3 regions of the Streptomyces sp. NPDC048441 genome follow, and region 2 is predicted to be linked to each of the others. Evidence: predicted binding sites of a transcription regulator. Region 2 holds the regulator's gene; each other region holds the start of a gene.
The links. The regulator HrcA, encoded in region 2, represses chaperone genes, less so after heat shock. The targets are predictions, from matches to a motif close to TTNGCACTCNGNNNNNCNGAGTGCNAA.

Region 1 (6,847 bases), on a different contig from region 2:
CGCCATACCGCTCATCCAGAGGGGCAGAGGGATACGGCCCGTTGAAGCCCCGGCAACCATCCCGCCGACCGCGCACGCGAGGTCTCGGTGGGGAAGGTGCCAATTCCGTCTCGCGGCGAGATGCGCCGCGGGGAAGATGAGGAGAAAGGGCCTCGCCTCCATGGCTGCGCAGACTGTCGCACAGAACGACACCACCCCCTCCACCTCCACGGGCTCCGTGGATCTCGGCCCCGCATCGGGCCTCTCCTGCCGCGAGTGCGGTGAGCTCTACGCCCTCGGCCCGATCTTCGCCTGCGAGGCCTGTTTCGGCCCGCTCGAAGTGGCGTACGACCTGCCGACCGGGGACCCCGAGGCGCTGCGGAAGCAGATCGAGTCCGGCCCCGACAACATCTGGCGCTACGCGCCCCTGCTGCCCGTCCCGGCGGACGTGGCGTCCAAGCCGAACATCAACCCCGGCTGGACCAAGCTCGTCAAGGCCGACAACCTTGCCCGTGAACTCGGCGTCGAGCAGGGCAAGCTGTTCGTCAAGGACGACTCGGGCAACCCGACGCACTCCTTCAAGGACCGCGTGGTCGCCCAGGCCATCGAGGCGGCACGCGCCTTCGGCTTCACCACGCTCTCCTGCTCCTCCACCGGCAACCTCGCCGGTGCCGTGGGCGCCGCGGCGGCCCGCGCCGGCTTCCGCTCCTGCGTGTTCATCCCGCACGACCTGGAGCAGGGCAAGGTCGTCATGGCCGCGGTCTACGGCGGCGAGCTCGTCGGCATCGAGGGCAACTACGACGACGTGAACCGCTTCTGCTCCGAGCTCATCGGCGACCCGCTGGGCGAGGGCTGGGGCTTCGTCAACGTGAACCTGCGGCCGTACTACGGAGAGGGCTCCAAGACCCTCGCGTACGAGATCTGCGAGCAGCTGGGGTGGGTCCTCCCCGACCAGCTGGTCATTCCGATCGCCTCGGGTTCGCAGCTCACGAAGATCGACAAGGGTCTCAAGGAGCTGATCACGCTCGGCCTCGTCGAGGACAAGCCGTACAAGATCTTCGGCGCCCAGGCCGAGGGCTGCTCTCCCGTGTCCACCGCCTTCAAGGCCGGGCAGGACGTCGTGCGCCCCCAGAAGCCGAACACCATCGCCAAGTCGCTCGCCATCGGCAACCCGGCCGACGGCCCGTACGTCCTGGACATCGCGCGCCGCACGGGCGGGGCCGTCGAGGACGTGAACGACGAGCAGGTCGTGGACGCGATCAAGCTGCTCGCGCAGACCGAGGGCATCTTCGCGGAGACCGCGGGGGGTGTGACGGTGGGCGTCACGAAGAAGCTGCTCGAGGCGGGGCTCATCGACCCGTCGCTGACCACGGTGGTGTTGAACACCGGGGATGGGCTCAAGACTCTCGACGCTGTCGCCGAGACGTCCCAGGCCACCGCGACCATTCGTCCTAGCCTCGAGGCGTTCCGCGCCGCTGGGCTCGCAGGCTGAGCTTGATTGCTTGACTGCGGGCCGTTGTGGCTGGTCGCGCAGTTCCCCGCGCCCCTGACGGGGCGCTCCACGCCCCCTGAGTTACCGAGGTGAACCCCATGAGCGTCAACGTCCGCATCCCCACCATTCTTCGCACCTACACCGGTGGTCAGTCCGAGGTCGCCGCCGAGGGTGCGAATCTCGGTGAGATCATCGCCGACCTGGAGAAGAACCACGCCGGCATCGCGGCCCGTGTCCTGGACGATCAGGGCAAGCTGCGGCGCTTCGTGAACGTGTACGTGAACGACGACGACGTGCGCTTCGAGCAGGGTCTCGAGACGGCGACGCCGGACGGCGCGGGTGTCTCGATCATTCCCGCCGTCGCGGGTGGCTGATCTTTTAAAGAAACACCCTGCGTAAACCTGATTGCCCCCTCCGCGAGAGAAGCGGAGGGGGCAATTCTGTATGGTTGAGCGCGGTACAGTTGGGAAGCGAGCTTCCCCGTCTGTGCCGAGCGCATATACGAAGTTGGCCCGAGGCCGACAAGAAGTAGCCAAAGTGCCCTGCCCTTTTGAGCCTCTTGCGGCCTTTGTCTGGCCCGACTTGCCCTGAATTCCGGCAAATTCTCCGCATATTACCGATCGCGCGTGCCCAGAATTCTCGTCCGATTGCCCTGTTGCAGAGGGCAGTTGGACAGATACATTCAGCCGCGGTCGACGCGTTCCGGCGCACGCCTCCACAACCCATTGGGGGGGTGAGGTCTGACCCGGGTCCGCGAAGTGCGGGCCCGTGCAAGGGCCAGTAATAGGGGAGTTAGGCATGGCTCAGGGCACCGTCAAATGGTTCAACGCGGAGAAGGGGTACGGCTTCATCGCGGTCGACGGTGGTGCGGATGTATTCGTCCACTACAGCGCGATTCAGATGGACGGCTACCGCACCCTTGAAGAAGGTCAGCGAGTGGAGTTCGAGATCTCGCAGGGCCAGAAGGGTCCGCAGGCGGACATGGTCAAGCTCGCCGTCTGATCTCGGCGCGATCGGCCAGCGACTTCAACTAGTGACGAGGGGCCCGCATCCCGGCAGGGGTGCGGGCCCCTCGTGCGTCCCCACCTGCTATCCGCGTACACGCACCCCCATACACGCACCCCCGTACACCCGGGGGATCCATGAGAGGCGCTTGCACTCGTAGGGGTCGAGTGCTAATCATTGGGCTTAGCACTCTCCCAGTGAGAGTGACAGAACTTGGGTCGGGTCAGCGAGGCCCGCGGGCCGGGTGGGGCAAGGAACCACACGGCACGCAGGCCGTCCGTCGCGGGCGCAGCCCCGATCCGTTTGCGTTTCCACCCCGTCCGGGAGGACCACTTCACATGGCCAAGATCATCGCGTTCGACGAGGAGGCACGGCGCGGCCTCGAGCGCGGCATGAACCAGCTCGCCGACGCCGTCAAGGTGACCCTGGGCCCCAAGGGTCGCAACGTCGTCCTCGAGAAGAAGTGGGGTGCCCCCACGATCACCAACGATGGTGTTTCCATCGCCAAGGAGATCGAGCTCGAGGACCCGTACGAGAAGATCGGCGCCGAGCTGGTCAAGGAGGTCGCGAAGAAGACGGACGACGTCGCCGGTGACGGCACGACGACCGCGACCGTCCTGGCGCAGGCGCTGGTCCGCGAGGGCCTGCGCAACGTAGCCGCCGGTGCCAACCCGATGGCCCTCAAGCGTGGCATCGAGAAGGCCGTCGAGGCCGTCTCGGGCGCCCTGCTCGAGCAGGCCAAGGACGTGGAGACCAAGGAGCAGATCGCTTCTACGGCCTCCATCTCCGCCGCCGACACCCAGATCGGCGAGCTCATCGCCGAGGCGATGGACAAGGTCGGCAAGGAAGGTGTCATCACTGTCGAGGAGTCGCAGACCTTCGGGCTCGAGCTTGAGCTCACCGAGGGTATGCGCTTCGACAAGGGTTACATCTCGGCGTACTTCGCCACGGACATGGAGCGTATGGAGGCGTCGCTCGACGACCCGTACATCCTGATCGTGAACTCGAAGATCGCGAACGTGAAGGACCTCCTTCCGCTCCTCGAGAAGGTCATGCAGTCCGGCAAGCCGCTGCTGATCATCGCCGAGGACGTCGAGGGCGAGGCCCTGTCGACCCTGGTCGTCAACAAGATCCGTGGCACCTTCAAGTCCGTCGCCGTCAAGGCTCCGGGCTTCGGTGACCGCCGCAAGGCCATGCTCGGCGACATCGCCATCCTCACCGGTGGCACCGTCATCTCCGAGGAGGTCGGCCTCAAGCTGGAGAACGCCGGTCTCGACCTGCTCGGCCGCGCCCGCAAGGTCGTCATCACCAAGGACGAGACCACGATCGTCGACGGCTCCGGTGAGAGCGACCAGGTCCAGGGTCGCGTCAACCAGATCCGCGCCGAGATCGAGAACTCGGACAGCGACTACGACCGCGAGAAGCTCCAGGAGCGCCTGGCGAAGCTCGCGGGCGGCGTGGCCGTCATCAAGGCCGGTGCCGCGACCGAGGTCGAGCTCAAGGAGCGCAAGCACCGCATCGAGGACGCCGTTCGCAACGCGAAGGCCGCCGTCGAAGAGGGCATCGTCGCCGGTGGTGGCGTGGCCCTCATCCAGGCCGCCGCTGTCTTCGAGAAGCTTGAGCTCGAGGGCGACGAGGCCACGGGTGCCGCCGCTGTGAAGCTGGCCCTCGAGGCCCCGCTGAAGCAGATCGCCGTCAACGCCGGCCTTGAGGGTGGCGTCATCGTCGAGAAGGTGCGCAACCTTCCCATCGGCCACGGCCTGAACGCCGCGACCGGTGAGTACGTCGACATGATCGCCGAGGGCATCCTCGACCCGGCGAAGGTCACGCGCTCTGCCCTGCAGAACGCCGCGTCGATCGCCGCGCTGTTCCTCACCACCGAGGCCGTCATCGCCGACAAGCCGGAAAAGGCGGGCGCTGCGCCGGCCGGCGGCGGTATGCCGGGCGGTGACATGGACTTCTGATCCTCGCGGATCGGTTCGTCCTGAGCACGTAGTCCGTACGCGCCTTTCTGTACGGGCAGCTCGTACGCAGGGGCGGCACTCTCCTTCGGGAGGGTGCCGCCCCTGCGGCGTTCGCGGTGACGGAACGTGTCCCCGGCTCCCCGGTGAGAGATCGATTCTTCCTAGCTCACACGAGTGAATGACGGGCTGAGTGCCTGGTCAGGGCGGGTATGCGGCCGGTACTTGTGAGGGGAGGCTGGCCCAAGGGGGTCCGGCCCCGACTCCTCTCAGTAGGGAGACACCATGCGCATGAGCAAGAGCGTCCTTCGGATCGCGGCCGTTGCGGTGACCGCGGCGGCAGGACTGCTGATGACGGCCGGCGCCTCGTCCGCGGCCGTCACTTCGCACCACGGCCCCGCCGCCACGTCGGCGTCGGCGCCGCGAGGCGTGTACGGCCCGTACGCCATCTACGAGTCCTGCTGGGTCGCGGGCAACAACGGCCAGCAGGCGGGCCAGTGGCAGTCGTTCTTCTGCTCGCAGAACGGGACCGACCAGTGGTGGCTGTTCACGACTCCGTAGGGGCATGAGGGTGGCCGGGCGGCCCCGCTTCGGCGGGGCCGCCCGACCGGTGCTGCCGGTCCTGCCGGGGCTACGGCAGCCGGTCCAGGAGCCAGCTGCCGAGTTCCTCCGTGACCAGGGTGTGGCCCTCGTTCTGGGAGGCGCAGAGGTACTCGTCGAGCTCGCTCTCCCCGGAGCTCTCCGGGAAGGGCTCGTACAGCTTCTCGTGGGTGTCGATGTCGCGGAGGGCGACCGCGCTGACCGCGGGGACGAAGCAGTGCTCGCGGATCTCCGCCTCCGAGCCGAGGCCGATGATGGCCGGGATCTTGTCCAGCTCGTCCGCGAGGATGCCGAAGCCCTCCAGGATGCCGCCCGGGGCGCCGTCGGTCTCGGGCAGGCCCGAGGTGCGGATCTGTGGCTTGCGCAGGGTCACGACCCGTAGCTGGGCGACGAGTTGGCCCTCTTGGTCCTCGCCCGCGGACTGGGTGTAGAGGTGGGTGCCGGTGATGGCGAGGCCCTTGCCGTGGAACGCCCGCTCGCCGGGGGCGATGCCGTTGCCCTCGCCGGTACGCACGCCGTTGGCCACGCCGATCTTCATCGGCCGTTGTGGCCAGCCGCCGACCCGCTCCAGCTCGGCGAGGAACTCGACGCGCTCCTTGTCGGTCTCGGGGGTGTCGTTCCATTCCGAGATGTGCTGCCACAGCAGCTGCCGCGCGGCCGGGCTGTTCATCTGGTTCGAGAAGGCCGCGTTGAGCCGCCGGATGTAGTGCGCGAACGACTGGAGCGCGATGGGGATCCAGGCGCCGCGATGCGGGCTGTCGTACGAGAAGTACAGCGCGGTCTGGTGGTCGACGCCCTCGTGCTCCATCCTGGCGAGCGCGTACCGCGTGACAAGACCGCCCATGCTGAAGCCGCCGACAGCGAGCGGGTGGCCGCCGGTGCGCCGCGCGAGCGCCTCCAGGACGGCGGACCTGACGACCTTGGCGTTGTCCAGGATCGAGGCGCTGCGCTCGTCGAAGCCGAGCAGGACGACGTCGCGTCCGCGCTGCCGCAGCTCGCTGATGAGCGGGTACCCGCCCCGCTCCAGGCCCTCCCACAAGAAGTTCAGGTCGCTGGGCCCGGTGTTGAAGCCGTCGCTGAGGATCACCGGCCGGGTGAGCCCGCCCTCGGGGTCGGCGAGGTACACCCAGGCCATGCCACCGGGTAACGCCCACTCCTGGTCCGGGTCGGGGGCGGCCTCGTAGACCTCCCTGGGGCCGGGCGCGAGGGTGATGCGGGCGGCGGCGCCCAGGGCTTCGGAGATCTGCTGTTCGTCGGGCTCGTTGGGCTCGGTCATGAAGGTCCCCTCCGGTTATGCCGCTTCGATGACGTGATGACGTGCGGTGTCATCTTCGATACGTCGGGTGGCCTTCGGTAGGTGGTCGCGGCGATCCGGGCGGGGATGAAGGGCCTTTCGGACAGCATGACTTCGGCCGTCCACGGGGGTGACGCGAGGCAGGGGCGACGCTCTGGCCAGGGGGCAGGGGCGGGCGTGGCGGGGGAGCCGGCGGGCACCGGCGGCGCGTCGGCCATCTCGGTTCCCCGAGCGGTCTGCGCCCGTACGCCGGAACGGCGGAAGTATGTCCCGAAGAAGTATGTCCCGAAGGCGACCGGAGAGGGGGCGGGATCAGTCGGTGTAGTCCTTGAGCTCTTCGGTGTCCAGGGTGATGCCGACGGGGTCGGGGAGCGCGACGTCGGCGCCGTACGGATACGAGGGGTTCTGCTGGTACGCCCCGTCCTTCGGGTCACTGAAGACAGTGAGGGTGTTGTTGTCCCGGTCAATGAGGAGGTAGACGGGGATACCGGCCTCTGCGTACCCGACGGGCTTGTC
Region 2 (6,847 bases):
GCGGACATCCCGGGCGTGCAGAGCGGCGTGGTGTACGAACCGCGGGACAAGGGCGGCCCCGGCGGCGACTTCTACGACCTGTTCCAGGCGGGCAAGGGCCGCTGGTGCTTCGCGCTCGGCGACGTACAGGGCAAGGGCGTCGAGGCGGCCGTCGTGATCGGCCTCGCCCGGCCGTGGCTGCGGCTGCTCGCCCGCGAGGGGTACGAAGTCGCGGAGGTCCTCGACCGCCTGAACCAGCTCCTCCTGGACGACGCGACGGAAGCGGCGGACGCGGCGGCGGCGGTGGTCGCGGTGGCGGGCGGCCAGGGCGTGCCGCCCGAAGGGGCCACCTCACGCTTCCTCTCCCTCCTCTACGGCGAGCTGGTGCTCCTGGACGGCGGCGGTGTCCGCTGCACGCTGGCGAGCGCCGGACATCCGCTGCCGCTGCTGCTCTCGCCCGAGGGACACGTCCGCCCCGCGGCCACGCCCCAGCTGCTGCTCGGGGTCGTCGACGACGCCACGTACAAGAGCGAGACCTTCGAGCTGCACACCGGCGACACCCTCCTGTGCGTCACGGACGGCGTGACGGAGCGGCGCACCGGACGGCAGATGTTCGACGACGACGACGGCCTCGCGACGGCGTTCGCGAGCTGCGCGGGGCTCGACGCGGGTCTGGTGGCGGAACGGATCAAGAGGCTGGTGCACGAGTTCTCCGAGCGGCCGCCGGATGACGATATGGCGGTGCTCGTGCTGCGGGCGGAGTGATCTTTTCGCGCGGGGCTCCGGACGGGCCGAGCAGCGGCGTCGGGTCCGTCTTCGGTGCGGGACAATCGAAGGTATGCCTTCCGCACTGCCTGATGGTGAGCCCATGCCCGAGGACGGGGCGCTGCCCGCGTCCGCCCTTCAGGGGGCGGGGGCCCGTCCGCTCGGCTTCTACCTCCACGTTCCGTACTGCGCCACGCGCTGCGGCTACTGCGACTTCAACACGTACACGGCGACCGAGCTGCGCGGCACCGGCGGCGTGCTCGCCTCCCGCGACAACTACGCGGACACCTTGATCGACGAGGTGCGGATGGCGCGGAAGACCCTGGGGGACGATCCGCGGCCCGTGCGGACCGTCTTCGTCGGAGGCGGTACGCCGACGCTGCTGCCCGCGGCCGATCTCGTACGGATGCTGGGGGCCGTGCGGGACGAGTTCGGGCTCGCCGATGACGCGGAGATCACCACCGAGGCGAATCCGGAGTCCGTCGACCCGGCCTATCTGAGCGAGCTGCGGGCCGGGGGATTCAACCGGATCTCCTTCGGGATGCAGAGCGCGAAGCAGCACGTCCTGAAGATCCTCGACCGTACGCATACGCCGGGCCGGCCCGAAGCGTGCGTGGCGGAAGCGCGGGCGGCGGGCTTCGAGCACGTCAATCTGGACCTCATCTACGGCACGCCCGGCGAGTCGGACGACGACTGGCGGGCCACGCTGGACGCGGCGATCGGGGCCGCACCCGACCACGTGAGCGCCTATGCGCTGATCGTCGAGGAGGGTACGCAGCTGGCGCGGCGGATCCGGCGGGGCGAGGTGCCGATGACGGACGACGACGTGCACGCCGACCGGTATCTCATCGCCGATGAGGTGCTCGGCGGTGCGGGCTTCTCCTGGTACGAGGTGTCCAACTGGGCCACCTCCGAGGCGGGGCGCTGCCTGCACAACGAGCTGTACTGGCGGGGGGCCGACTGGTGGGGGGCCGGGCCGGGGGCCCATAGCCATGTGGGGGGTGTGCGGTGGTGGAACGTGAAGCATCCCGGGGCGTACGCGGGGGCGCTTGCCACGGGGCGGTCGCCGGGGGCCGGGCGGGAGGTTCTTGCCGCGGAGGACCGGCGGGTGGAGCGGATTCTGCTCGAGCTGCGGCTGCTGGAGGGGTGTCCATTGGGGCTGCTTCGGCCTGCGGGTCTCGCCGCCGCGGGCCGGGCGCTTTCCGATGGGCTGCTGGAGGCGGGGCCCTATGAGGAGGGGCGGGCGGTTCTTACTCTGCGGGGGCGGTTGCTGGCGGATGCGGTGGTGCGGGATCTGGTGGACTGACGGTTCGGGTTCGGGTGGGTCTCTCGCTGCTGGGTAATCGGATGGGTGGGCTAGGACTCGGACCCCGTCACGAAGTCGATCAGTTCCTCCACGCGTCCCAGAAGCGCCGGTTCCAGGTCTCGGTAGCTGTGGACCGAGCCCAGGATCCGTTGCCAGGCCGCGCCGGTGTTCGGCGGCCAGCCCAGCGCCTCGCAGACGCCTGTCTTCCAGTCCTGGCCTCGTGGGACCCGGGGCCACGCGGCGATCCCCACCGATGACGGCTTCACGGCCTCCCATACGTCGATGTAGGGGTGCCCCACCACCAGCGCCGAGGGAGAATTCACCTCCGCGGCGATCCTCGACTCCTTCGAGCCCGGCACCAAGTGGTCCACCAGGACGCCGAGCCGCGCGTCCGGGCCCGGGGAGAACTCCGTGACGATGGAGGGCAGGTCGTCGATGCCCTCCAAGTACTCGACGACCACGCCCTCGATGCGGAGATCGTCGCCCCAGACCCGCTCGACGAGCTCCGCGTCATGGCGCCCCTCGACGTAGATCCGTCCCGCGCGGGCGACCCTGGCCCGCGCACCCGGCACGGCCACCGAGCCGGACGCGGTGCGCGTGGGGCGTACGGGAGCGGCGGCGGACGGGCGGGTGAGGGTGACCCTCCGGCCCTCCAGGGCGAAGCCGCCCGGTGTCATCGGGAAGACGCGGTGCTTGCCGAAGCGGTCCTCCAGGGTCACCGTCGGGCCCTCCGCGGTCTTCTCGCAGCGGATCACCGCGCCGCAGAATCCGGTGCTCAGCTCCTCCACCACGAGGTCCGCCTCCGCGGCGACCTCCGGCACGGGCTTCGGCTTCTTCCAGGGCGGGGTGAGGTCGGCGGAGTACTGGCGCATTTGGACGACGATAAGAGAAGTGGCGTACAGGCGGCTACGACACGCCGAAACGGGTCGCCAGCGTGGCGCGTTGTGCACGGACAAAAGCCGCATCGACCACCGCACCGTGCCCCGGCACGTACAGCGCGTCCTCGCCGCCCAGGTCCAGGAGCCGGTCGAGCGCCGCGGGCCAGCGGGCCGGGACCGCGTCGCTGCCCGCCTGCGGTTCGCCCGACTCCTCGACCAGGTCGCCGCAGAACACGATCTCCGGGGTCTGAGCGGTGCCGGGGACCAGGACCGCGAGATCGTGGCCCGAGTGACCCGGGCCCACGTTCGCGAGCAGGACCTGCACCCCGCCGCCCAGGTCGAGCGTCCACTCCCCGCACACCGAATGCTGCGGCTGGACGAGCAGGTCGGTGGCCTCCGCCGCGGCATCCGGGCCGACCCCCTGACGTACGGCCGAATCGCGAAGATCGTCACGGCCCTTCGCCAGGAGCGCGTCGAGGCCGACCGCTCCGTACACCTCCACGCCCGCGAACGCCGCCGCCCCCAGGACGTGGTCGAAGTGCGGGTGGGTCAGGGCGAGGTGGGTGACCCGCCGCCCGCCGCCGAGGATGTTCCGCGCCTGGGTGCGCAGCTCCGCGCCCTCGCGCAGGGTCGCGCCCGCCTCGATCATCAGGGCTGATTCGGCGCCGACCACAAGGCCCGCGGTGCAGTCCCAGACCGGAAGGCGCCGCCGCCCCACGTGCGGCGCGAGCCGTTCCCAGCCCGCTTCGTCCCATGCCAGTGCCACGTCCATAGGCCGACGCTAGCGCCGTACTGGCGGCTTGGCAGCCGCTGCCCAGGCCATCGTGCCGACATACGAGGTCCGGCCCTTGCCGGGGCCGTACCTCGCGGCCGTACACTGAGCGGGGTATTGGCTGGCACTCGCCCGCGAGGAGTGCCAGGCGGGGCTGTGGGGCAGACAGGTTTCGGGGCAAATAGGTGGAGGTGTGCGCGGATGCTCAATGAACGCAGGCTCGAAGTGCTGCGCGCCATCGTCCACGACTATGTCGGCACCGAGGAGCCCGTCGGCTCCAAGGCGCTCACCGAGCGGCACAGCCTCGGGGTCTCCCCGGCCACTGTCCGCAACGACATGGCGGCGCTGGAGGAGGAAGGGTTCATCGCCCAGCCTCATACGAGCGCGGGGCGCATCCCGACGGACAAGGGGTACCGCCTCTTCGTCGACCGGCTCGCCGGCGTCAAACCGATGGCGGCGCCGGAGCGCAGGGCCATCCAGAACTTTCTCGACGGCGCCGTCGACCTGGACGACGTCGTGGCACGCACCGTGCGGCTGCTCGCGCAGCTGACCCGGCAGGTCGCGGTCGTGCAGTACCCGTCCCTCACGCGGTCGACGGTGCGGCACGTGGAGCTGCTCTCGCTGGCCCCGGCCCGCCTGATGCTGGTGCTGATCACGGACACCGGACGCGTCGAGCAGCGCATGATCGACTGCCCTGCCCCCTTCGGTGAGACCTCGGTCGCTGATCTGCGGGCGCGGCTCAACAGCAGGGTCGCGGGGCGTCGCTTCGCGGACGTGCCGCAGCTGGTGCAGGACATGACGGAGTCCTTCGACACGGAGGACAGGGGCACGGTGGCGACCGTGCTCTCCACGCTCCTCGAAACGCTCGTCGAGGAGACCGAGGAGCGGCTGATGATCGGCGGAACGGCCAATCTCACCCGCTTCGGACATGACTTTCCCCTCACTATCAGGCCGGTCCTGGAAGCCCTCGAGGAACAGGTCGTCCTGCTCAAGTTGCTTGGCGAGGCCACAGATTCGGGCATGACCGTACGGATCGGTCATGAGAACGCCCATGAGGGACTCAGCTCCACGTCCGTGGTCTCCGTCGGCTACGGTTCGGGCAGCGAGGCAGTAGCCAAACTCGGCGTGGTCGGACCGACCCGCATGGACTATCCGGGAACGATGGGAGCAGTACGCGCAGTGGCACGTTACGTCGGACAGATCCTGGCGGAGTCGTAAGTGGCCACGGACTACTACGCCGTACTAGGCGTGCGCCGCGACGCTTCTCAGGACGAAATCAAGAAGGCCTTCCGGAGGCTTGCGCGTGAGCTTCACCCGGATGTGAATCCGGATCCGAAGACTCAGGAGCGCTTCAAGGAGATCAACGCCGCGTACGAGGTGTTGTCGGACCCGCAGAAGAAGCAGGTCTACGACCTCGGCGGCGACCCGCTGTCCCAGGCGGGCGGCGGAGGCGCGGGCGGTTTCGGAGCCGGTGGCTTCGGCAACTTCTCGGACATCATGGACGCGTTCTTCGGTACGGCGTCGCAGCGTGGCCCCCGGTCGCGCACGCGCCGTGGCCAGGACGCCATGATCCGCCTCGAGATCGACCTCGACGAGGCCGCCTTCGGGACCACCAAGGACATCCAGGTCGACACGGCGGTCGTCTGTACGACCTGTAGCGGTGAAGGCGCCGCGCCCGGCACGTCCGCCCAGACATGTGACATGTGCCGCGGTCGCGGCGAGGTGTCGCAGGTCACGCGGTCCTTCCTCGGCCAGGTCATGACCTCACGACCGTGCCCGCAGTGCCAGGGCTTCGGCACGGTCGTGCCGACGCCGTGCCCCGAGTGCGCGGGCGACGGGCGCATCCGCTCCCGCCGGACGCTCACCGTGAAGATCCCGGCCGGTGTCGACAACGGCACGCGGATCCAGCTCGCGGGCGAGGGCGAGGTCGGCCCCGGCGGCGGCCCCGCCGGCGACCTCTACGTGGAGATCCACGAGCTGCCGCACGCCGTGTTCCAGCGGCGCGGGGACGATCTGCACTGCACGGTCACCATCCCGATGACGGCCGCGGCTCTCGGCACGAAGGTGCCGCTGGAGACGCTGGACGGCCTGGAAGAGGTCGACATCCGGCCGGGCACGCAGTCCGGTCAGTCGGTCCCGCTGCACGGGCGTGGCATCACACATCTGCGCGGCGGCGGGCGAGGTGACCTCATCGTGCACGTCGAGGTCCTCACCCCGACGAAGCTGGACGCGGAGATGGAGCGGGTCCTTCGGGAGCTCGCGGTGCTGCGCGGCGAGGAGCGGCCCACGGGGCAGTTCCAGCCGGGGCAGCAGGGCTTGTTCTCTCGCTTGAAGGACGCGTTCAACGGGCGGTAGCGCCTTGAGCGGTACGTGCGCCCCCGGCAGGGTTTCTCCCCTGCCGGGGGCGCTTTGTCGTCCGTCTCCGCGGGCCGTCTCGGGTTGCTCGCGCAGTTCCTCGCGCCCCTTACCGGGCGCGATTCGGCCGCCCGCCCAGGGCATGGCACGATGCGTTCATGTCCTCCGCACTGACCGATCTCTGTCGCTATCCGATCGTGCAGGCCCCCATGGCGGGCGGCGCTTCTTGCCCCCAGCTCGCCGCGGCTGTCTGTGAAGCCGGAGGGCTCGGGTTCCTCGCTGCCGGGTACAAAACGGCCGATGGGATGTATCAGGAGATCAAACAGCTGAAGGGGCTCACGAGTCAGCCCTTCGGTGTGAATCTCTTCATGCCGCAGCCCGAGTACGCCGACGCCGCCGCCGTCGATGTCTACCGCAGCCAGCTCGCGGGCGAGGCCACCTGGTATGAGACGCAGCTCGGCGATCCGGACAGCGGGCGCGACGACGGCTATGACGCCAAGCTGGCGATCCTGATGGACGACCCGGTGCCGGTCGTGTCGTTCACCTTCGGGTGCCCCACCCGCGATGTCTTTGACGCGTTCGCCCGCGTCGGCACCCTCACCATTGCCACCGTGACCACCCCGGAAGAGGCCCAGACCGCGCAGTGGTCCGGCGCCGACGCCGTCTGCGTGCAGGGCATCGAGGCAGGCGGCCACCAGGGCACCCACCGCGACAACCCCGAGACGGACGGCGCCGGGCTCGGACTTCTCTCGCTCATCACGCAGGTCCGCGGCACCGTGCAGATCCCCGTCA
Region 3 (6,847 bases), on a different contig from region 2:
GGGGAGCGCCGGAGTCCTGGCGCGCTCGCGGACGGGTACGCGATGGCGTTCGGGGTCGCTGCGGCGCTGCTGGTCGCGGCCGCGCTGGCGACGGCGGTGCTGCATCGTGCGCCAGCACGGCTGCGACCTGCACAGACGTATGACCGGAAAGATTCTTCGAAGAATCTGGGCGACGATGTCGATCCGGGCGTCTCCCGTTCGACGCATGGGTGAGAGGCGGGAAGAAGCCCCGCCACCACCCGATGGGAGAGCACCGTGCCGCGCTACCTGACGATGATCCGTATCAACGAGAACGACATGCCCGACGAGGGTGGTCCGAGCCTCGAACTGCAGGAGCGCATGGGCGTGCTGTTCGAGGAGATGACCAAGGCCGGGGTGATGCTCGACAACGCGGGCCTCCGGCCGACCGCCGAGGGCGCTCGCGTCACCTGGGAGAAGGGTGAACTGTCCGTCACCGACGGTCCGTTCACCGAGACCAAGGAGGTCATCGGCGGTTACTCGATCATGCAGGCCAAGGACAGTGCCGAGGCGATCGAGTGGACCAAGCGGTTCCTGAAGACCCACGAGGAGTACTGGACGATCACCGTGGAGGTGCGGGAGATCGGGGAGGGCTGAGGGGGAACCCGACCCTGGCCTGAGCCTTTGCGGCGTCCGCGGTGGGGTGCTCTGATGGGTGGCCGTGAGCCAACCGCCGGAGCACCCCCGCTGCCGTACGTCGTCGGACACCGTCGAGACCGTCTTCCGCATGGAGTCGCCGCGCATCATCGCCGGCGTCGCGCGGATCGTGCGGGACGTCGGCATCGCCGAGGAGCTGGCGCAGGACGCCTTGGTCGCGGCCCTCGAACAGTGGCCGGATGCGGGCGTCCCCGACAACCCGGGCGCCTGGCTCATGGCCACCGCCAGGAACCGTGCCGTCGACCTGGTGCGCCGCCGGGAGCGCTACGCGCGCAAGCTGGCGGAGGTCGGCCGGGACCTGGAGTCCGCGCCGCCGCACGTCATGGACGAACCGGCGGACCCCGACGACATCGACGACGACCTCCTCCGCCTCGTCTTCACCGCCTGCCACCCGGTGCTCTCCGCCGAGGCCCGCGTCGCGCTGACCCTGCGGCTGCTCGGCGGTCTGACCACCGCGGAGATCGCGCGCGCGGTGCTCGCGCCGGAGGCGACGGTGGCGCAGCGGATCGTGCGGGCGAAGCGGACCCTCGCCGCGAAGGGCGTCGTCTTCGAAGTCCCGTACGGCCCGGACCGGGAGGCCCGCCTCGGGTCCGTCCTCGGGGTCATCTACCTCATCTTCAACGAGGGGTACGCCGCTACCGCGGGGGACGACTGGCTGCGCCCCGCGTTGTGCGAGGACGCGCTGAGGCTGGCCCGGGTGCTCGCGGGCCTGATGCCCAAGGAACCCGAAGTGCACGGCCTTGCGGCGCTGCTGGAGCTCCAGGCTTCGCGCGCGGCGGCGCGGACGGGCCCGTCCGGCGAACCGGTCCTGCTCAAGGACCAGAACCGGGCCCGCTGGAACCGGCCGCTGATCCGGCGGGGCTTCGCCGCTCTGGAGCGGGCGCAGGAGGTGTCCACGGGGGCGGCAGGCCCCTACGCGCTACAGGCCGCGATCGCGGCCTGTCACGCCCATGCGCATACGTACGGGGAGACCGACTGGCGGCAGATCGCAGCCCTCTACGCCCTGCTCGCGGCCCGCACTCCGTCCCCGGTGGTCGAGCTGAACCGCGCGGTCGCGGTGTCGATGGCCTCCGGCCCGGCGGAGGCATTGCCCCTGGTGGACGCGCTCGCGGCGGAACCTTCCCTGCGGGGTTACCACTTGCTGCCGAGTGTGCGGGGGGATCTGCTGGCCCGCCTGGGGCGGCGGGCGGAGGCGCGGGCGGAGTTCGAGCGGGCGGCGGGGCTTGCGGGGAATGCGCGGGAGCGGGAGTTGCTGCTGGGGCGGGCGGAGGCGCTGCGGGGTGATCGGGCGGGTAGGTGGGAGAGCTAGCCGCTCCGGCGTTTGAGGAGCGGGGTTCGGGGCGGAGCCCCGTGGCGGTCACCCCGCCGCCGGGTGCCCGATCAGCATCGTCGGGGCGCCGGCCACCCGCGTGAGGAACACGGTGGCTGAGTTCTTGCCCTGCGGCTTCACCTTCCGGCGGAGTTCCTCCGGTTCCACCGCCGAGCCTCGCTTCTTCACCGTCAGGACGCCGACACCCCGCTCCCGCAGCAGCGCCTTCAGCTTCTTCACCCCGAAGGGGAGTTGGTCCGTGATCTCGTACGCCACCGCGTACGGCGTCTCGTGCAGCGCGTCGGACGTGACGTACGCGATCGTCTCGTCGATCAGTCCGCCCTCGACCCGCGAGGCCACCTCCGCCACCAGATGCGCGCGGATGACGGCCCCGTCCGGCTCGTAGAGGTAGCGCCCCACCGCTCGCACCTGCGGGTCCGGCAGCATCGCGTCGAGCGAGGACCACAGGGAGGCGCCCGAGGGCAGCAGCGTCGCGCGGTGCGATGACGGGGTGTCCGTGCCGAACCACAGCACGGCCTCCTTCACATCGCCGCCGTCCGAGATCCACTCCGCCGCGGCCTCGGCGGGAACCGCCTCGTGCGGAATGCCGGGAGCGATCTTCAGCGCCGCGTGCGGGGCCTTGCGGGCGGCCTGGACTGCCCAGGAAAGGGGCGGGGAGTAGGCCTCGGGGTCGAAGATGCGGCCCCGGCCGCCACGCCGCGCAGGGTCCACGAAGACGGCGTCGTACGCGGCTGTGTCCACCTCGGTGACATCGGCCTCGCGCACCTCGATCAACTCGGCGAGTCCCAGCGCGTCGGCGTTCGCGCGAGCCACCGCGCAGGTCAGCGGGTCGCGGTCGACGGCCAGGACGGCGATCCCGGCACGGGCGAGGGCGATCGCGTCGCCGCCGATGCCACAGCAGAGGTCGGCCACACTGCGTACGCCAAGGGCCTTGAAGCTCTCGGCGCGATGGACGGCCACGCTCGTACGCGTCGCCTGTTCGACGCCGTTCGGCGTGAAGAACATCCGGCCGGCGTCCTCGGCGCCGAACTTCGCCACCGCACGCCGCCGCAGCCGCGCCTGCGCGAGCACCGCCGTGACAAGGTCCGCCGGGTGCTCGCGGCGCAGGCGGGTGGCGACGGCCAGTTCCCGCGCCGGATCGGCCTCCCGCACCTCGTCGATGTCGAGCAGGGACCGGCCTTCGGCGGTGAGCAGCGCGGAGAAGGAGGCCAGGGCGGTCGAGGCGCGGTCGAGGTCGTTCACCCGGCCCATTGTGGGCCAGTCGGTGGACGGTGTGCGCCCGGCGGCGGTGTCGGGCCGTCCGCAGGGCCGTGAGCTGCAAAGATCCGGCGCCATGCAACTAGTACGACAAAACGACAAATTCAGGGCGAGACGGAAGGGTCCGGGGTTGGTCCCGGCGCGGAGTCGGGTGAGGGGGCGGGTGCGGGGCCGGGTGAGAGGACGGGTGCGGGCCGGGGTGGCCGTCCTCGCCGTCGCCGCGATCGCCTCCGGCTGCGCCTCGGGGTCCGACGGCGGTGTGCAGCCCGCCCCCGGCCAGCAGCACCTGGAGGCACCGCCCGCCCGCGCCCTCGACTCCTACGCCCAGAAACTCCGCGTCGCCCAGGTCGCCCGCGCAGCCGCCGCGAAACGCTGGGGTCTGGCGAAGACCCCGCTCAGCGCACCCGCCGCCCCCGCGAAGAAGCCGCGGATCACCACCCGCAAGGGGTTCGAGGTCACGGGCCAGGCGAGCCTGCCGCCCGTCTTCACGACCGTCCCGACCAAGAAGAAGATCGTCTTCCTGACCATCGACGACGGCGCCGAGAAGGACCCGGCGCTGCTGAAGATGATGAGCGAGCTGAAGATCCCGTACACCGCGTTCCTCAGTGACTACCTGGTCAAGGAGGACTACGGCTACTTCAAGAAGATGCAGTCGCGCGGCGTCTCGCTGAACAACCACACCCTCAACCACCGCTACCTGCCGGGGCTTTCGTACGAGGGGCAGCGTCGCGAGATCTGCGGTATGCAGAACACCATCCAGAAGCACTACGGCAAACGGCCCGAGCTCTTCCGCCCGCCGTACGGCAACTACAACGTGGACACCCTGCGCGCCGCCAAGTCCTGCGGCGTCAAGGCGGTGCCGCTGTGGGCGTCCGAGGCCTTCACCGACCACATGGAGTGGCGCGAGTGGGACCGGGACCTGCATCCCGGCGACATCATCCTCACGCACTTCCGGGGGCGCGAGGACTGGAAGGGCACGATGCCCGACATGGTCCGCAAGGTCATGAAGACGGTCACCGACAAGGGGTACGCGGTGGCCAGGCTGGAGGACTACCTGTGACCGGGCGGGCGCGGGTGCGGCGGTTTCTTGTCGGGGCTCTCGCGGCAGGCGTGCTCGCGCCCGCACTGCTCTCCGGGTGCGCACAGTCGGTGGACCCGATCGAGCGCTTGGGCAGAAAGGCGGCGGAAAAGGTCCCCCAGAGAAAGCCGGGGCCTTCGACTGCCCCTGGCTGTGGGCAGGCGTTCCGCAAGGCGAGTGGGGCCTCCCCTGGTGGAGCGGAGCCGAGACCTTGGGGAAGGGTGGGCACAGCCCCACCCGCGGGCCCGCCGGAAAAGCAGCGGTACGAGGCAACGGAGACGGAACCCCCCACCCCGGGGAAACGTTGCCCCGAGGGGCGCCAAGCCCCTCCGTACAGCACCCCACCCGGCTAAGACCCGCGTCAGCGAATTGGCACTCCGCTTGACCGAGTGCTAATCCCCGTCCTAGTGTCGACCCTGGCACTCACCACTGGAGAGTGCCAATAGCGACGGGCAGGTCCGGCACCCGCGACGACGGATCCACCTGGTCGCCACCCCAGACTGTTAACCCCGTAGATCTCCGAAGGGGGAGACCGGATCGTGACGACCACCAGCTCCAAGGTTGCCATTAAGCCGCTCGAGGACCGCATTGTGGTCCAGCCGCTCGACGCCGAGCAGACCACGGCCTCCGGCCTGGTCATTCCGGACACCGCGAAGGAGAAGCCCCAGGAGGGTGCTGTCCTCGCCGTGGGGCCGGGCCGCTTCGAGAACGGCGAGCGCCTGCCGCTCGACGTCAAGGTCGGCGACGTCGTGCTGTACAGCAAGTACGGCGGCACCGAGGTGAAGTACAACGGCGACGAGTACCTCGTCCTCTCGGCTCGCGACGTGCTCGCGATCGTCGAGAAGTAATTCACCCGCTTCACCAGTTTTGCTTTTGAGCTGCGCCCCTGGTCACCCCGCTGATTGCCGGGCGGCGAGGGGCGCATCTCGTTAAACCCGAGTTTCGAGAGGGCTGAACCGCTCCCATGGCGAAGATCCTGAAGTTCGACGAGGACGCCCGTCGCGCCCTCGAGCGCGGCGTCAACAAGCTTGCCGACACGGTCAAGGTGACGATCGGCCCCCGCGGCCGCAACGTCGTCATCGACAAGAAGTTCGGCGCCCCCACCATCACCAACGACGGTGTCACGATCGCCCGCGAGGTCGAGCTCGACGACCCGTACGAGAACCTTGGCGCGCAGCTCGTCAAGGAGGTGGCGACCAAGACCAACGACATCGCGGGTGACGGCACCACCACCGCGACCGTTCTCGCCCAGGCCCTGGTCAAGGAAGGCCTGCGCAACGTAGCCGCCGGCGCTTCCCCGGCCGCCCTGAAGAAGGGCATCGACGCCGCCGTCAAGGCCGTGTCCGAGGAGCTCCTCGCCACCGCGCGCCCGATCGACGACAAGGCCGACATCGCGGCCGTCGCCGGTCTGTCCGCCCAGGACCCGCAGGTCGGCGAGCTCATCGCCGAGGCGATGGACAAGGTCGGCAAGGACGGTGTCATCACCGTCGAGGAGTCCAACACCTTCGGCCTTGAGCTGGACTTCACCGAGGGCATGGCCTTCGACAAGGGCTACCTGTCGCCGTACATGGTGTCCGACCAGGAGCGTATGGAGGCCGTCCTCGACGACCCGTACATCCTCATCCACCAGGGCAAGATCTCCTCCATCCAGGACCTGCTCCCGCTGCTCGAGAAGGTCATCCAGACCAACGCCTCGAAGCCGCTCCTGATCATCGCCGAGGACGTCGAGGGCGAGGCCCTGTCGACCCTGGTCGTGAACAAGATCCGCGGCACCTTCAACGCCGTCGCGGTGAAGGCCCCCGGCTTCGGCGACCGCCGCAAGGCCATGCTCGGTGACCTCGCGACCCTCACCGGCGCCACCGTCATCGCCGAAGAGGTCGGCCTCAAGCTCGACCAGGTCGGTCTCGACGTGCTCGGCACCGCCCGCCGCGTGACCGTCACCAAGGACGACACCACCGTCGTCGACGGTGGCGGCGACTCCTCGGAGGTCGCGGGCCGCGTCAACCAGATCAAGGCCGAGATCGAGTCCACGGACTCCGACTGGGACCGCGAGAAGCTCCAGGAGCGCCTCGCGAAGCTGGCCGGCGGCGTCTGCGTGATCAAGGTCGGCGCCGCGACCGAGGTCGAGCTCAAGGAGAAGAAGCACCGTCTGGAGGACGCCATCTCCGCGACCCGCGCCGCGGTCGAGGAGGGCATCGTCTCCGGTGGTGGCTCCGCTCTGGTGCACGCCGTCAAGGTCCTCAAGGACTCCCTCGGCAAGGAGGGCGACGAGGCCACCGGTGTCGCCGTCGTCCGCCGCGCCGCCGTCGAGCCGCTGCGCTGGATCGCCGAGAACGCGGGCCTCGAGGGCTACGTCATCACCTCGAAGGTCGCCGAGCTCGACAAGGGCTTCGGCTTCAACGCCGCGACCGGTGAGTACGGCGACCTGGTCAAGGCCGGCGTCATCGACCCGGTCAAGGTGACGCGCTCCGCGCTGGAGAACGCCGCGTCCATCGCCTCGCTGCTCC

Region 1: the regulator HrcA is predicted to act here: its motif matches at 2,660-2,686, upstream of groL (chaperonin GroEL).
Region 3: the regulator HrcA is predicted to act here: its motif matches at 4,710-4,736, upstream of groES (co-chaperone GroES).

Annotation. Positions count from the first base shown of each region.
Region 1 covers NZ_JBICXM010000011.1:149,348-156,194, forward strand. Annotated here, with positions in the region: SAM riboswitch class I at 9-143, shown strand; gene thrC (threonine synthase) at 161-1,471, shown strand; gene ACGFSB_RS26260 (MoaD/ThiS family protein) at 1,570-1,845, shown strand; gene ACGFSB_RS26265 (cold-shock protein) at 2,270-2,473, shown strand; gene groL (chaperonin GroEL) at 2,815-4,440, shown strand; gene ACGFSB_RS26275 (hypothetical protein) at 4,729-4,998, shown strand; gene ACGFSB_RS26280 (esterase/lipase family protein) at 5,069-6,313, opposite strand; partial or broken gene ACGFSB_RS26285 (Uma2 family endonuclease) at 6,644-6,847, opposite strand, start outside.
Region 2 covers NZ_JBICXM010000001.1:518,640-525,486, forward strand. Annotated here, with positions in the region: gene ACGFSB_RS02260 (SpoIIE family protein phosphatase) at 1-744, shown strand, start outside; gene hemW (radical SAM family heme chaperone HemW) at 818-2,050, shown strand; gene ACGFSB_RS02270 (DUF3097 domain-containing protein) at 2,101-2,922, opposite strand; gene ACGFSB_RS02275 (MBL fold metallo-hydrolase) at 2,957-3,700, opposite strand; gene hrcA (heat-inducible transcriptional repressor HrcA) at 3,902-4,918, shown strand; gene dnaJ (molecular chaperone DnaJ) at 4,919-6,055, shown strand; gene ACGFSB_RS02290 (nitronate monooxygenase) at 6,214-6,847, shown strand, end outside.
Region 3 covers NZ_JBICXM010000006.1:210,303-217,149, reverse strand. Annotated here, with positions in the region: gene ACGFSB_RS17145 (MFS transporter) at 1-213, shown strand, start outside; gene ACGFSB_RS17140 (YciI family protein) at 256-615, shown strand; gene ACGFSB_RS17135 (RNA polymerase sigma factor) at 746-1,984, shown strand; gene ACGFSB_RS17130 (methyltransferase domain-containing protein) at 2,033-3,256, opposite strand; gene ACGFSB_RS17125 (polysaccharide deacetylase family protein) at 3,339-4,322, shown strand; gene groES (co-chaperone GroES) at 4,880-5,188, shown strand; gene groL (chaperonin GroEL) at 5,305-6,847, shown strand, end outside.